Regions from separate parts of the Streptomyces sp. NPDC021096 genome, predicted to be linked through region 2. Evidence: riboswitches for the same ligand, from Rfam matches in the RefSeq annotation. Region 2 holds a riboswitch; each other region holds the start of a gene.
What was found. A riboswitch is a leader RNA that binds a small molecule or an ion and turns the genes downstream of it on or off. The one in region 2 is predicted to bind cobalamin.
Positions count from the first base shown of each region.

Region 1: linked by a shared signal. The riboswitch ahead of AB0G59_RS01490 (ribonucleoside-diphosphate reductase subunit alpha) and the one ahead of AB0G59_RS26320 (cobalamin biosynthesis protein) in region 2 are both predicted to bind cobalamin.
Region 3: linked by a shared signal. The riboswitch ahead of AB0G59_RS25855 (CoA-acylating methylmalonate-semialdehyde dehydrogenase) and the one ahead of AB0G59_RS26320 (cobalamin biosynthesis protein) in region 2 are both predicted to bind cobalamin.

Region 1 is NZ_JBFADG010000001.1:317,613-321,761, forward strand. Features, by position in the region: gene AB0G59_RS01490 (ribonucleoside-diphosphate reductase subunit alpha) at 1-2,222, opposite strand, end outside; cobalamin riboswitch at 2,386-2,529, opposite strand; gene mctP (monocarboxylate uptake permease MctP) at 2,672-4,149, opposite strand, start outside.
Region 2 is NZ_JBFADG010000031.1:41,500-45,648, forward strand. Features, by position in the region: gene AB0G59_RS26310 (putative cobaltochelatase) at 1-160, opposite strand, end outside; gene AB0G59_RS26315 (cobyric acid synthase) at 327-1,871, opposite strand; gene AB0G59_RS26320 (cobalamin biosynthesis protein) at 1,868-2,860, opposite strand; cobalamin riboswitch at 3,003-3,135, opposite strand; gene AB0G59_RS26325 (hypothetical protein) at 3,313-3,543, opposite strand; gene AB0G59_RS26330 (inorganic phosphate transporter) at 3,570-4,149, opposite strand, start outside.
Region 3 is NZ_JBFADG010000029.1:5,185-9,333, forward strand. Features, by position in the region: gene AB0G59_RS25850 (acyl-CoA dehydrogenase family protein) at 1-1,139, opposite strand, end outside; gene AB0G59_RS25855 (CoA-acylating methylmalonate-semialdehyde dehydrogenase) at 1,136-2,635, opposite strand; cobalamin riboswitch at 2,798-2,984, opposite strand; gene AB0G59_RS25860 (short-chain fatty acyl-CoA regulator family protein) at 3,018-4,149, opposite strand, start outside.

The DNA.
Region 1 (4,149 bases), on a different contig from region 2:
CCCTGCTTCCAGGCGTACGCGTACATCGAGCTGAGCTTGCCGATGGTGGGCGAGGCCATGAAGAGGTTCAGCGACTGGCTCTGGTCCAGGTACGGCGTACGGGCCGCGGCCATGTCGATCAGGAAGCGCTGCGGGATCTCCCAGGCGGTGCGGTACAGGTCGCGCACCTCCTGCGGGATCCACTTCAGGTCCTGGATCGAGCCGTTGGCGTCCGTCATGGCGTCGCGGGTCGTGCGGTCCCACACGCCGAGCTTCTTGAGGTCCTCCACCAGGTAGGTGTTGACCTGCAGGAACTCACCGGAGAGCGTCTCGCGCTTGAAGAGGTTGGAGACCTGCGGCTCGATGCACTCGTACACGCCCGCGATGGAGGCGATGGTCGCCGTGGGGGCGATCGCCAGCAGCAGCGAGTTGCGCATGCCGACCTCGGCGATGCGGGCGCGCAGCGCGTCCCAGCGGTCCGCCCAGGCCGGGACGGCGTTGGGGTAGTGGTCCGGGTGCAGCACGCCGCGGGCGGTGCGGGTCGCGGACCAGGCCGCGTGCGGGCCGTGCCGCTCGGCGAGGTCGGCGGAGGCCTCGTACGCCGCGAGCATGATCCGCTCGGAGATGCGGGTGGACAGCTCCTTCGCCTCGGGGGAGTCGAAGGGCAGGCGCAGGCGGAAGAAGACGTCCTGCAGGCCCATCAGGCCCAGGCCCACCGGGCGCCAGCGGTTGTTGGAGTTGCCGGCCTGCTCGGTCGGGTAGAAGTTGATGTCCACGACGCGGTCGAGGAACGTCACGGCCGTACGGACCGTACGGTCGAGCTTCTCCCAGTCCATCTCGCCGTCGGCACCCAGGTGCTGCGCGAGGTTGACCGAGCCGAGGTTGCAGACCGCGGTCTCGCTGTCGTCGGTGACCTCGAGGATCTCGGTGCAGAGGTTCGAGGAGTGGACGACCTTGCCCTTTTCGGCCGTCTGGTTGGCCGTGCGGTTGGCGGCGTCCTTGAACGTCATCCAGCCGTTGCCGGTCTGCGCGAGGGTACGCATCATGCGGGCGTACAGCACGCGGGCCGGGATCTGCTTGACGGCCTTGCCCTCGGCCTCGTACCGGCGGTACGCGGCGTCGAACTCGTCGCCGTAGAGGTCGACCAGGTCGGGCGTGTCGGCGGGGGAGAACAGCGACCAGTCGGCGTCGGCCTCGACGCGGCGCATGAACTCGTCCGGGATCCAGTGCGCGATGTTGAGGTTGTGGGTGCGGCGGGCCTCCTCACCGGTGTTGTCGCGGAGCTCCAGGAACTCCTCGATGTCCGCGTGCCAGGTCTCCAGGTAGACGCAGGCGGCGCCCTTGCGCCGGCCGCCCTGGTTGACCGCCGCGACGGAGGCGTCGAGGGTGCGCAGGAACGGCACGATGCCGTTGGAGTGACCGTTGGTGCCGCGGATCAGCGAGCCGCGCGAGCGGATGCGGGAGTAGGACAGGCCGATGCCGCCCGCGTGCTTCGACAGGCGCGCCACCTGGTGGTAGCGGTCGTAGATCGAGTCCAGCTCGTCCAGCGGCGAGTCCAGCAGGTAGCAGGACGACATCTGCGGGTGGCGGGTGCCGGAGTTGAAGAGCGTGGGGGAGGACGGCAGGTACGACAGCGTGCTGGTCAGCCGGTACAGCTCCGCGACGTCGTCCAGGGCCCGCTCCGAGTGGTCCTCGGCCAGACCGCAGGCCACGCGGAGCAGGAAGTGCTGCGGGGTCTCGATCACGTCGCGGTGGATCGGGTGGCGCAGCAGGTAGCGGCTGTGCAGGGTGCGCAGGCCGAAGTAGCCGAAGCGGTCGTCGGCGCCGTCGGTCAGCGCCGTCTCCACCAGAGCGTCCAGGCGCTCGGCGTGGGTGGCCACGAAGGCGGCGGTCTCGTCCGCGATCAGGCCCTCGCGGTGGCCGACGGCGACCGAGGCGGAGAAGGACGTCGCACCCTGGCCGGCCGCCTCGTCGGCGATGGCACGGGTGAGCAGCCGGGCGGCGAGCTTGGAGTACTCCGGCTCCTCGGCGATGAGACCGGCGGCGGCCTCGGTGGCGAGGGAGCGCAGCTCGGCCTCGTCCGAACCGGGGTGCCGGCCGCGCAGCGCGGCGGCGGCGACCTTGCCCGGGTCGGTGGCGGGCAGATCGGCGGTGAGATCGGTCAGGGTGCGCAGCAGCGCGGTCCCGGGGCCGCCGGTCGCTTCCGCGTTCGCTGAGACCGGATCTGCGGGCGCGATGGTCACGTGTGGCTCTCCCTCGCTCGGCTGGGGTGGGCCGGGCGGGAGGCGCGCGACGGTCGCGTACGGGCATGCCTCTTGCACCAGGGCACACCTCGTAGGCGTCCGCCGGCCCAACCCGCGGGGCCCGGACGAATTCAACGCCCATAGCCGAGCCCAGGGCAGGCTCGGTGGTGGACGCGCTGTCGGCAGGTCCTCGGACTTCGGTGCGCTGTGTATATGCGCACACATACACCGTTGCGGGACAGTTCCGGATTTCCACCGGATTCCCCTGCGACGACAGCGAGGACGAGCATACATCTAGTGCCGGGCCTCGTACGCGCCCCCACATGTTGTGTCGTCCCGTCATGAAGCGGTTGCGGAATGTGCTAACGGGTGGGCCCGGCAGGGCAAGCGAAGAGGGCCGTCACGCCCCCTGGGCGGGGGTGTGACGGCCCTCTGGAGGGTGGGTCGGGTCAGTGCCCGCCGGGGGCTCCCACGGTGGCCGGGGGGAGGTCCGTACGGACGCCCGGGTCGCCGGCGTCGGCGGTGTAGTCCGACGGCCGGGTCTCGTCCACGCCGTCGGGCGCCTTCAGCGCCCTGAGGACGAACGTCGCGACGATGACGACGATCACATTGAGGGCGAAGGCCGTGAGGCCGATGTAGCCCTTCTCGCCGATGAGCGGGATCAGGTTGGTGTTGCCGAAGTGGTCCTGGGTGGCGCTCGGCGTGTCGTACGCCCGCCAGGTGCCGTAGATCATTCCGGCCGCCCAGCCCGCGAGCAGCGCCCAGCGGTGGCACCAGCGGGTGAAGAGACCGCCGACCAGGGCCGGCACGGTCTGCAGGATCCAGATGCCGCCGAGCAGCTGGAAATTGATGGCGACCGTTTTGTCCATGGTCAGGACGAAGGCGAGGGCGCCGACCTTCACCAGCAGGGAGGCGAGCTTGGAGACCTTCGCCTCGTGTTCGGGAGAGGCGTCCGGCTTGATGAAGTCCTTGTAGATGTTGCGCGTGAACAGATTTGCCGCCGCGATCGACATGATGGCGGCCGGAACGAGCGCGCCGATGCCGATGGCCGCGAAGGCCACGCCCGTGAACCAGTCGGGGAACATGTCCTCGAAGAGCTGTGGGATCGCGAGCTGTCCGTTCTTCACCTTCACCCCGGCGGCGAGGGCCATGAAGCCGAGCATGGCCAGCAGACCCAGCATCAGGGAGTAAAGGGGAAGAATGGTGGTGTTGCGGCGGATGACATTGCGGCCCTTGCTGGAAAGCACCGCGGTCACCGAGTGCGGATAGAGGAACAGCGCCATCGCCGAGCCCAGGGCGAGCGTCGCGTACGCCCACTGTGCCTGCGGTCCGGTGATCAGTGAGCCGCGCGGCTTGCCGGTGGCCGGGTTTTCTGCCGCGAACGCCTCGCCGGCCTTCGCGAAGATGTCGTCGAAGCCGCCGAGCTTCATCGGGATGTAGATGATCGCCACGATGATCACGATGTAGATCAAGGTGTCCTTGACGAACGCGATCAGCGCGGGCGCGCGCAGCCCCGAGGAATAGGTGTAGGCCGCGAGCACACCGAAGGCGATCAGCAGCGGCAGGTCCTTCACGAACCAGTTGGTGTTCTCCCCGCCGCCGACGCCCATGACGTCCAGAACCGCCTGGATGCCGACCAATTGCAGCGCGATGTACGGCATCGTGGCGAGTATTCCGGTCAACGCCAGGGCCAGCGAGAGGCCCTTGGAGCCGAACCGGCCCCGGACGAAGTCCGAGGACGTCACATAGCCGTGCTTGTGCGCGACCGACCAGAGGCGGGGCAGGAAGGTGAACACCAGCGGGTAACAGAGAATGGTGTACGGCACCGCGAAGAAGCCCGCCGCGCCGCCCGCGTAAATGGCGGCCGGGACGGCCACGAACGTATACGCGGTATAGAGGTCACCGCCCAGCAGGAACCAGGTGACCC
Region 2 (4,149 bases):
GCATCAGCGTCGCGACACCGCGAACTGCCGTCGACTTGGCCGTGCCCTTCTCGCCACGTACGAGCACACCGCCCACGGCTGGGGAGACGGCATTCAGCAGGAGAGCCACGCGCAGATCGTCCATGCCGACGATCGCAGTGAAGGGATAGGTGGTATTCATGCGCTGTTCACTCCTTCGAGGGGCTCTCGCCGAATGGGTCGGCCGTTGCCGCAGTTGAGGGTCACGCTTGCCTTCTGCTCCCCGCACCGGCGGGGTTGGTCCGCTCTTCGGCGATCACCTCGTGGAAGCCCTACTGTGCTCCCCGCTCGTGCGGGGATTCCCCTGCTCACGGTGCCCCCGGCGGTATGAACCGCAGACCGCCGGGCACCCCGTCCTCGATGAGCCGCAGCAACGCATCCGTGTCCGCGTGCTCCTCGATCAGGTCCCCCAGCCGGTCCAGCTGTTCCTCCCGCAGCCCCGCGAACGACGTGTCCGGCGCCGGGACGAACGCCCGCCCGGCCGCCTTCGCCACCCGCCGCAGGAACGCGCGCCGGAAGCCGTCGCTCTCCAGCGATCCGTGCCAGTGCGTGCCCCAGACGGCACCGACCCGGCAGCCGTCCAGGAACGGCTCGTCGCCGCCCAGGACTTCGGCGACGCCGTGGTGGATCTCGTAGCCCTCCACCCGCTCGCCCAGGGCCTCGCCCACCGGCCGGGCCAGGGTCTTCTCGACCGCGAACCGCACCCGCACCGGCAGCAGGCCCAGGCCCTCGACCGAACCGGCCCGTGACTCCACCTCGTCGTCGATCCGCTCGCCCAGCACCTGGAAGCCGCCGCAGATGCCGAGCACCGGGCGGCCCTCGGCGGCCCGGCGGGCCAGGGCCTCCGCCAGGCCCCGTTCGCGCAGCCACGCCAGGGCCCGGACCGTTCCGCGCGTGCCCGGCACCACGACCAGGTCGGCGTCCGCGAGCTCCTCGGGGCGGTCGACGAAGCGGACGACCACGCCCGGTTCGGCCGCGAGGGCGTCCACGTCCGTGAAGTTGGACATCAGCGGTACCGCGCACACCGCCACGCGCAGCACGTCGGCGCCGTGCGGCGGGGCCACCACCGATTCGCGGACGGCGCCGCGCAGCGAGACGCGCAGGCCGTCCTCCTCGTCGATGCCGAGGCCGTGGGCGAACGGCAGTACGCCGAACGTCCGCCGGCCCGTCAGGGCGTGCAGCATGTCCAGGCCCGGCTCCAGCAGGGAGACGTCGCCCCGGAACTTGTTGACGATGTAGCCCGCTATCAGCTCCTGGTCCTCGGGCGAGAGCAGCGCGGTGGTGCCGAAGAAGGACGCGAAGACCCCGCCGCGGTCGATGTCGCCGACCACCACCACCGGCAGCCGGCCCGCGCGGGCGATGCCCATGTTGACGATGTCGCTGCGGCGCAGGTTGATCTCCGCCGGGCTGCCGGCGCCCTCGCAGATCACCGCGTCGTGCGTACGCCGCAGTTCCTCGAGGCACTCGGTCACCGTGCCGAACAACTGCTCCTGCCGGCCCGCGTGGTAGCCGCGGGCGCTGAGCTCGCCCACCGGCTTGCCCATGAGCACGACCTGGCTGCTGCGGTCACCGCCGGGCTTGAGCAGCACGGGGTTCATCAGCGCGCTCGGCTCGACGCGGGCGGCCGCGGCCTGCATGGCCTGGGCGCGCCCTATCTCCGCTCCCTCGCGCGTGACGAAGGAGTTGAGCGACATGTTCTGCGCCTTGAACGGCGCGACCTTGACGCCCTTGCGGACCAGCCAGCGGCAGATGCCGGCCGTCACCACGCTCTTGCCCGCGTCCGAGGTGGTCCCGGCCACCAGCAGGCCCCCGCCCGGCGGGCGCGCGGGCCCGCTCCTGTCGGCAGCTGTCACCGATTCCTCCTTCTGGCGAGGTGTGCGAGGGAGAGCCTGCCCACCACGGCGGTGCCCAGGGCCAGCAGGGAGACCCGGCGCGAGAGCCGCACCGCGCGTTCGATGTCCGCCACGGCCACGGGCCGGTTCTCCGCGCCCAGGACGGGGCGGTGTTCGACGCGGCCGGCGTAGGCGAGGGTGCCGCCCAGGCGGACCCCGAGGGCGCCGGCGAAGGCGGCCTCGACCGGGCCGGCGTTGGGGCTGGGGTGGCGGGCGGCGTCGCGCCGGGCCACGCGCCAGGCGCCGCGCGGGTCGGGGCCGGCGAGGACGGCGAGGGCGGCGGTGAGGCGGGCGCCGGGCCAGCCGACGATGTCGTCGAGGCGGGCGGAGGCCCAGCCGAACCGCCGGTGGCGCGGCGACTTGTGGCCGACCATGGCGTCGAGGGTGTTGACCGCGCGGAAGCCCACCAGGCCGGGCACCCCGGCGAGGGCTCCCCAGACGAGGGCGCCCACGACGGCGTCGGAGGTGTTCTCGGCGACGGATTCGACGACGGCCCGGGCGATCTGCTGCCCGTCCAGCGCCTGCGGGTCGCGGCCGCACAGGTGCGGCAGCCGTTCCCGGGCGACCTCGAGGTCGCCGGCCTCCAGGGCTCCGCCGACCGCCCGTGCCTCGCGGCCCAGGGTCGTACCGCCGAGCACGGCCCAGGTCGCGGCGGCGGTCAGCGCGACGCCGGCGGAGGGGGAGCGGCGCGCGGTACGGGCCAGCAGCCCGGCGGCGGCCGCCGTGCCGCCCGCGCACAGCAGCGCGTGCAGGGTGCCGTAGCCGCGGTGGTCGCGCCACAGTCGCTCCTCGACGGCCTGCGCGGCGCGGCCGAACGCGGCGACGGGGTGGCCGCGGCGCGGGTCGCCCACCACGAGGTCGCAGGCGAATCCGAGCGCGGCGCCGCAGACGAAGGCGAGATGCTTCCCGGTCGTGTTCCCGGCTATCTGATCACTGCGCGTCGGGCGCATCGGATCAGGCCGCCGTCACACCGTGGCGGGTGCGGCGCACCGGGGGCACAGGGGGCGCGAAGGGCAGGGGGCGACGGCAGCCGGGCATGGCGATGTGTCCTCACTCAGGGTCCGCGCCCTGGCTCGACGTGACCGGCGACCAGAGTCTCCTGGCTCCCGGATCGGCGTCGCCCCCGGCCTTCCAGTCCGCGGACCGCGGACCGTGGCCCTGGAATCGGGGGGACACTCCCCGGTGACAGTGGCGGGACCGCGCCGGATTCGCACCGGCTTCCTCTGCTGTCGCCGTTTGGCTCCGGAAGTCCACCACGGCCCGGGAAGGGCAGTCAACTCACCCTGACCTGCGGTGAGGCTGCCGGTCACGGGTGGGGCGGCGGGCGACGCGGGCAACGACGAAGCGCCGGTCCGGCGGGTGCCGGACCGGCGCTTGGTGCGCGGGATGTGCTGCGGTCGCGTCAGGCGACGATCAGGTAGATGCCGTATCCCACGGCGGCCGCGCACAGCGCGAAGCAGGCGTACGCGCCGGTGCGCGCCATCGCGCTCGGGCCGGCCGCCGGGGCGGTGGCGGCGGGTGCGGCCTTGCGGGACGTGCCCACGATGCCGAGGGTGAAGACGGCCACGAGGCCGAGGGTGGCCACGAGGCTGACGCCGAAGACCTGGCCGAGTGCTGCCCAGTCGATGTTCATGGTGGTTCTCCTCCGTTGCCCGGCGGTCAGCCGGCCGTCGCGGGGGCGGGGGCGGGAGCGGCGGCCGGGGCGGCTGCCGGGGCGGCGGTGGGGCCGGCGACCGGGCCGGCCGGCGGCGGGGCGACGGCCTGGAGGGCCGCGGTGACCACGCCGACGGGCTCGGCCGGGACGGAGACGCCCTGCGGCTCGTTGAGGTCGTTGACGTTGTCGTGCGTGACCGGCTTGCGGCGCGAGGCCACCCAGATGGCGCCGCAGGCGGCCAGGGCCAGGACGGCGACCGCGGCGACGCCCCAGTCTCCCTGGTCGGCCAGGAGCGCGGCGCCGGCGCCGACGAGGCCGGCGGCCGGGAGGGTCAGGCCCCAGGCGGCGACCATGCGGCCGGCGGTGGACCAGCGCACCACGCCGCCCTTGCGGCCGAGCCCCGCGCCCATGACGGCGCCGGAGCAGACCTGGGTGGTGGAGAGCGCGAAGCCGATGTGGGAGGAGGCCAGGATGGTGACGGCGGCGCCGGTCTGGGCGGCGAAGCCCTGCGGCGGCTGGATGTCGGCCAGGCCCTTGCCGAGGGTGCGGATGATGCGCCAGCCGCCGAGGTAGGTGCCGAGCGCG
Region 3 (4,149 bases), on a different contig from region 2:
GTCAGTCCGCGGGCCACGATGAGGCGCATGATCTCGTTGGTTCCTTCCAGGATCTGGTGGACGCGCAGATCGCGGACGATCTTCTCGATGCCGTAGTCGCTGAGGTAGCCGTAGCCGCCGTGCAGCTGCAGGGCGCGGTCGGCGACGGAGTAGCCGGTGTCGGTGGCGAACCGCTTGGCCATCGCGCACAGCTGCGGGGCCTGCGGGGTGCCGCGGTCCAGGGCGTCAGCCGCCTGCCGGACGAGCGCCCTGGCCGCGGCCAGTTCCGTGGCCATGTCGGCGAGGCGGAACTGCAGGGCCTGTGCGTCGAGCAGCCGCATGCCGAACGCCTCGCGGTCGGCGAGATGGGCCAGGCTGCGGTCCAGGGCGCTCTGGGCGCCGCCCAGGGAACAGGCGGCGATGCCGAGGCGGCCTCCGTTCAGGCCGTTCATCGCGATGCGGAAGCCGTCGCCCTCGGCGCCGAGCCGGCGGCCGGCCGGGACGCGGACCCCGTCGAGGATCACCTGGCGGGTGGGCTGGGCGTTCCAGCCCATCTTCCGTTCGTTCGGGCCGAACGAGAGCCCGGGGTCGTCGCGTTCGACGACGAAGGCGGAGATGCCGTCCGCGCCGCCCTCGCCCGTGCGGGCCATGACGACGTAGACGTCGGCCGCGCCCGCCCCGGAGATGAACTGCTTGACGCCGGTGAGGACGTAGCCGTCGCCGTCCCGTCGCGCGCGGGTGCGCAGGGCGGCGGCGTCCGAGCCGGTGCCCGGCTCCGTCAGGCAGTAGCTGCCCAGCGCCTGCATGCCGCACAGCCCGGGCAGCCAGCGGCCGCGCTGGGCCGTGTCGCCGTACCGGTCGATCATCCAGGCGACCATGTTGTGGATGGAGAGGTAGCCCGCGATGGAGGGGCAGCCGGTGGCCAGTGCCTCGAAGACCAGGACGCCGTCGCCGCGGGTGAGGCCGGAGCCGGCGTGCTCCTCGCGGACGTAGACGCCGCCGAGGCCGAGCTCCGCGGCCTTGCGCAGGACGTCGAGCGGGAAGTGCTTGTCGCGGTCCCAGTCGACGGCGTGCGGGGCCAGGTGCTCCTGGGCGAAGTCCAGGGTGACCTCGGCCAGGGCGAGCTGGTCCGTGGTGAGAGTGGTCGTCACCGCGATCACCCCATTGTCGGGATGGTGAAGCTCGCGCCCTCCTTGACCCCGGAGGGCCAGCGCGAGGTGACGGTCTTGGTGCGGGTGTAGAAGCGGACGGCGTCCGGGCCGTGCTGGTTGAGGTCGCCGAATCCGGACCGCTTCCAGCCGCCGAAGGTGTGGTAGGCGACGGGCACCGGAATGGGCACGTTGACGCCGACCATTCCCGTGGTCACCCGTCGGGTGAAGTCCCGGGCGGTGTCCCCGTCCCGGGTGAAGATCGCCACCCCGTTCCCGTACGGGTGCTCGCTCGGCAGCCGCAGGGCCGCCTCGTAGTCGGCGGCGCGGGCCACGCAGAGCACCGGGCCGAAGATCTCCTCGCGGTAGATCCGCATGGCGGGGGTGACACGGTCGAAGAGGGTGGCGCCGGCGAAGAAGCCGCCCTCGTGGCCGGGCAGGACGAAGCCCCGGCCGTCGACGACGAGTTCGGCGCCCTCGGTGGCGCCGATGTCGACGTAGCGGCGTACGCGGTCCAGGGCGTCACGGCTCACCAGCGGGCCGAAGTCGGCCTCCGGGTCGTCCGAACGTCCGATCCGCAGGTCCCCGATGCGCTCCTTGAGGCGTGCGACCAGCGCGTCGGCCGTCTCCTCCCCGACGGGCACGGCCACCGAGATGGCCATGCAGCGCTCGCCCGCCGAGCCGTACCCGGCGCCGACCAGCGCGTCGACGGCCTGGTCGAGGTCGGCGTCCGGCATCACGATCATGTGGTTCTTGGCGCCGCCGAAGCACTGGGCGCGCTTGCCGTGCGCGGCGGCCGTGGCGTAGACGTGCGCGGCGACGGAGGTGGAGCCGACGAAGCCGACGGCCTGCACCCGGGGGTCCGTCAGCAGGGTCTCGGCGGACTCCTTGCCACCGTTGACCACGTTCAGGATCCCCGGCGGAAGGCCGGCCTCGAGGAAGAGCTCCGCGAGGCGCAGCGGTACGGACGGGGCCCGCTCGGACGGCTTGAGGACGAAGGCGTTCCCGCAGGCGATGGCCGGTGCGGCCTTCCACAGGGGGATCATCGCGGGGAAGTTGAAGGGGGTGATGCCGGCCGTGACGCCCAGTGGGGAGCGCAGCGAGTGGACGTCGATGCCGGTGCCGGCGTTGTCGGTGAACTCGCCCTTGAGCAGGTGCGGGATGCCGGCGGCGAACTCGACCACCTCCAGGCCGCGCTGGAGGTCGCCGTGGGCGTCGGCGACGGTCTTGCCGTGCTCGCGGGACAGCAGGCGGGCCAGCGAGTCCCGTTCGCCCTCGACGAGTTGGAGGAACCGCAGCAGGACGCGGGCGCGGCGCTGCGGATTCCACTCGCCCCACTCCGGTTGCGCGGCGGCGGCGTCCGCGATCGCGGCCGCGGTGTCCTCGCGCCCGGCCAGGGGCACCCGGGCCTGTACGGCGCCGGTGTTGGGGTCGTACACGTCGGTGAAGAGCCCCGACGTTCCGGGGGTGTGCTTGCCGCCGATGAAATGTGTCAGTTCACGGACCATGGAAGCCTGCTCTCGTCAGGTCAGGTGAGATCCGGGGATGGGCATGGGGCTTCGTGGCTCTGCGAAGAGCTACGCGTGCGCGGACATCAGTGCGCGCTCCGCCGGATCACCAGGGTCGTGAGTACGGACCGGTGCCATGCGTGTCTGCTCCATCCTCGTGGACAACACGGAACACCCCGCGGCCGGTATCCTGACTCCCGGATCACCGCGCGCCGCCAGCCTTCCCGACGAATGGCACATCTCGTCAGTGGCGTGCTGTCGACGGCACACTCCCCGGTCACAGTGGCGGGACCGTGCCGGAATCACACCGGCTTCCCTGACACCGCGGGCCTTGGTCACGAACATATAGTTGGACGTCCTAGTAAGTCCACCCCCGGCGTGATCACTTGTCCGCCACCGGGTACGGCACGAACGTGCTGCTGTTCTCGTCGATCGCCAGCGGCCGGCCCAGCGGCGGCACCGCGCGCTGCGGGCAGTCCAGGCGTTCGCAGATCCGGCAGCCCATGCCGATGGGGGTGGCCGCGGAGGTGTTGCCGAGGTCGAGCCCGTCGGAGTAGACGAGCCGGGAGGCGTGGCGCACTTCGCAGCCGAGGCCGATGGCGAACGTCTTGCCCGGCTCGCCCCAGCCCCCGCGGTGCCGGGTGACGGCGCGGGCGGTCCACAGGTAGCGCTGTCCGTCCGGCATGGCGGCGATCTGGACGTGGATCCGGCCCGGGGCGGCGAACGCCTCGTACACGTTCCACAAGGGGCAGGTGCCGCCCGCGCGGGAGAAGTGGAAGCCGGTGGCGGACTGGCGCTTGGACATGTTGCCGGCGCGGTCCACGCGGACGAAGGAGAACGGCACACCGCGCAGCCGCGGCCGCTGGAGGGTGCTGAGGCGGTGGCAGACGGTCTCGTAGCCGAGGCCGAAGCGGTCGGTGAGCCGTTCGATGTCGTAGCGGACCTCCTCCGCGGCGGCGTGGAAGGCGCGGTACGGCAGGATCAGCGCGGCGGCGAAGTAGTTGGCGATGCCGATCCTGGCGAGCGACCAACTGGCGGAGCCCTCCGCGTAGTCCTCCGACGCCAGCGCGGACAGCCGGTCGCCGAACTCCAGCAGCGCGAGCTGGGTGGCCATGCGGAAGGCCTGCTGTCCGGGGCGCAGCCGGTTGGACAGGTGCAGGACGCGGGTGGCCGGGTCGTAGTGGTGCAGCCGGTCGCAGTCCGCCGCCAGCCGCACTCCATGCCGTTCGGTCAGGCGCGCGGAGAGCGTTCGCACCACCTCGCCGGGCCGCACGCCCAGGGCGTGGGCCAGGTCCTCGGCCGCGAGGTCGGCCTCGTGGAGGTAGTTCTGCCGCCGGTAGAAGAACTCCCGTATCTCCTCGTGCGGGGAGCGCGGCAGGGCCACGTCCTCGTGGCCGCGGGCCTCCGCGGCTTCGGCCAGCCGCTCGGCCAGGGCGTGGCCGCGGCGGCCGAGGTCGAGCAGGACCGAGGCCACGGCCGGCATGCGCGAGGCCAGTTCCGCGAGGTCGGAGGGG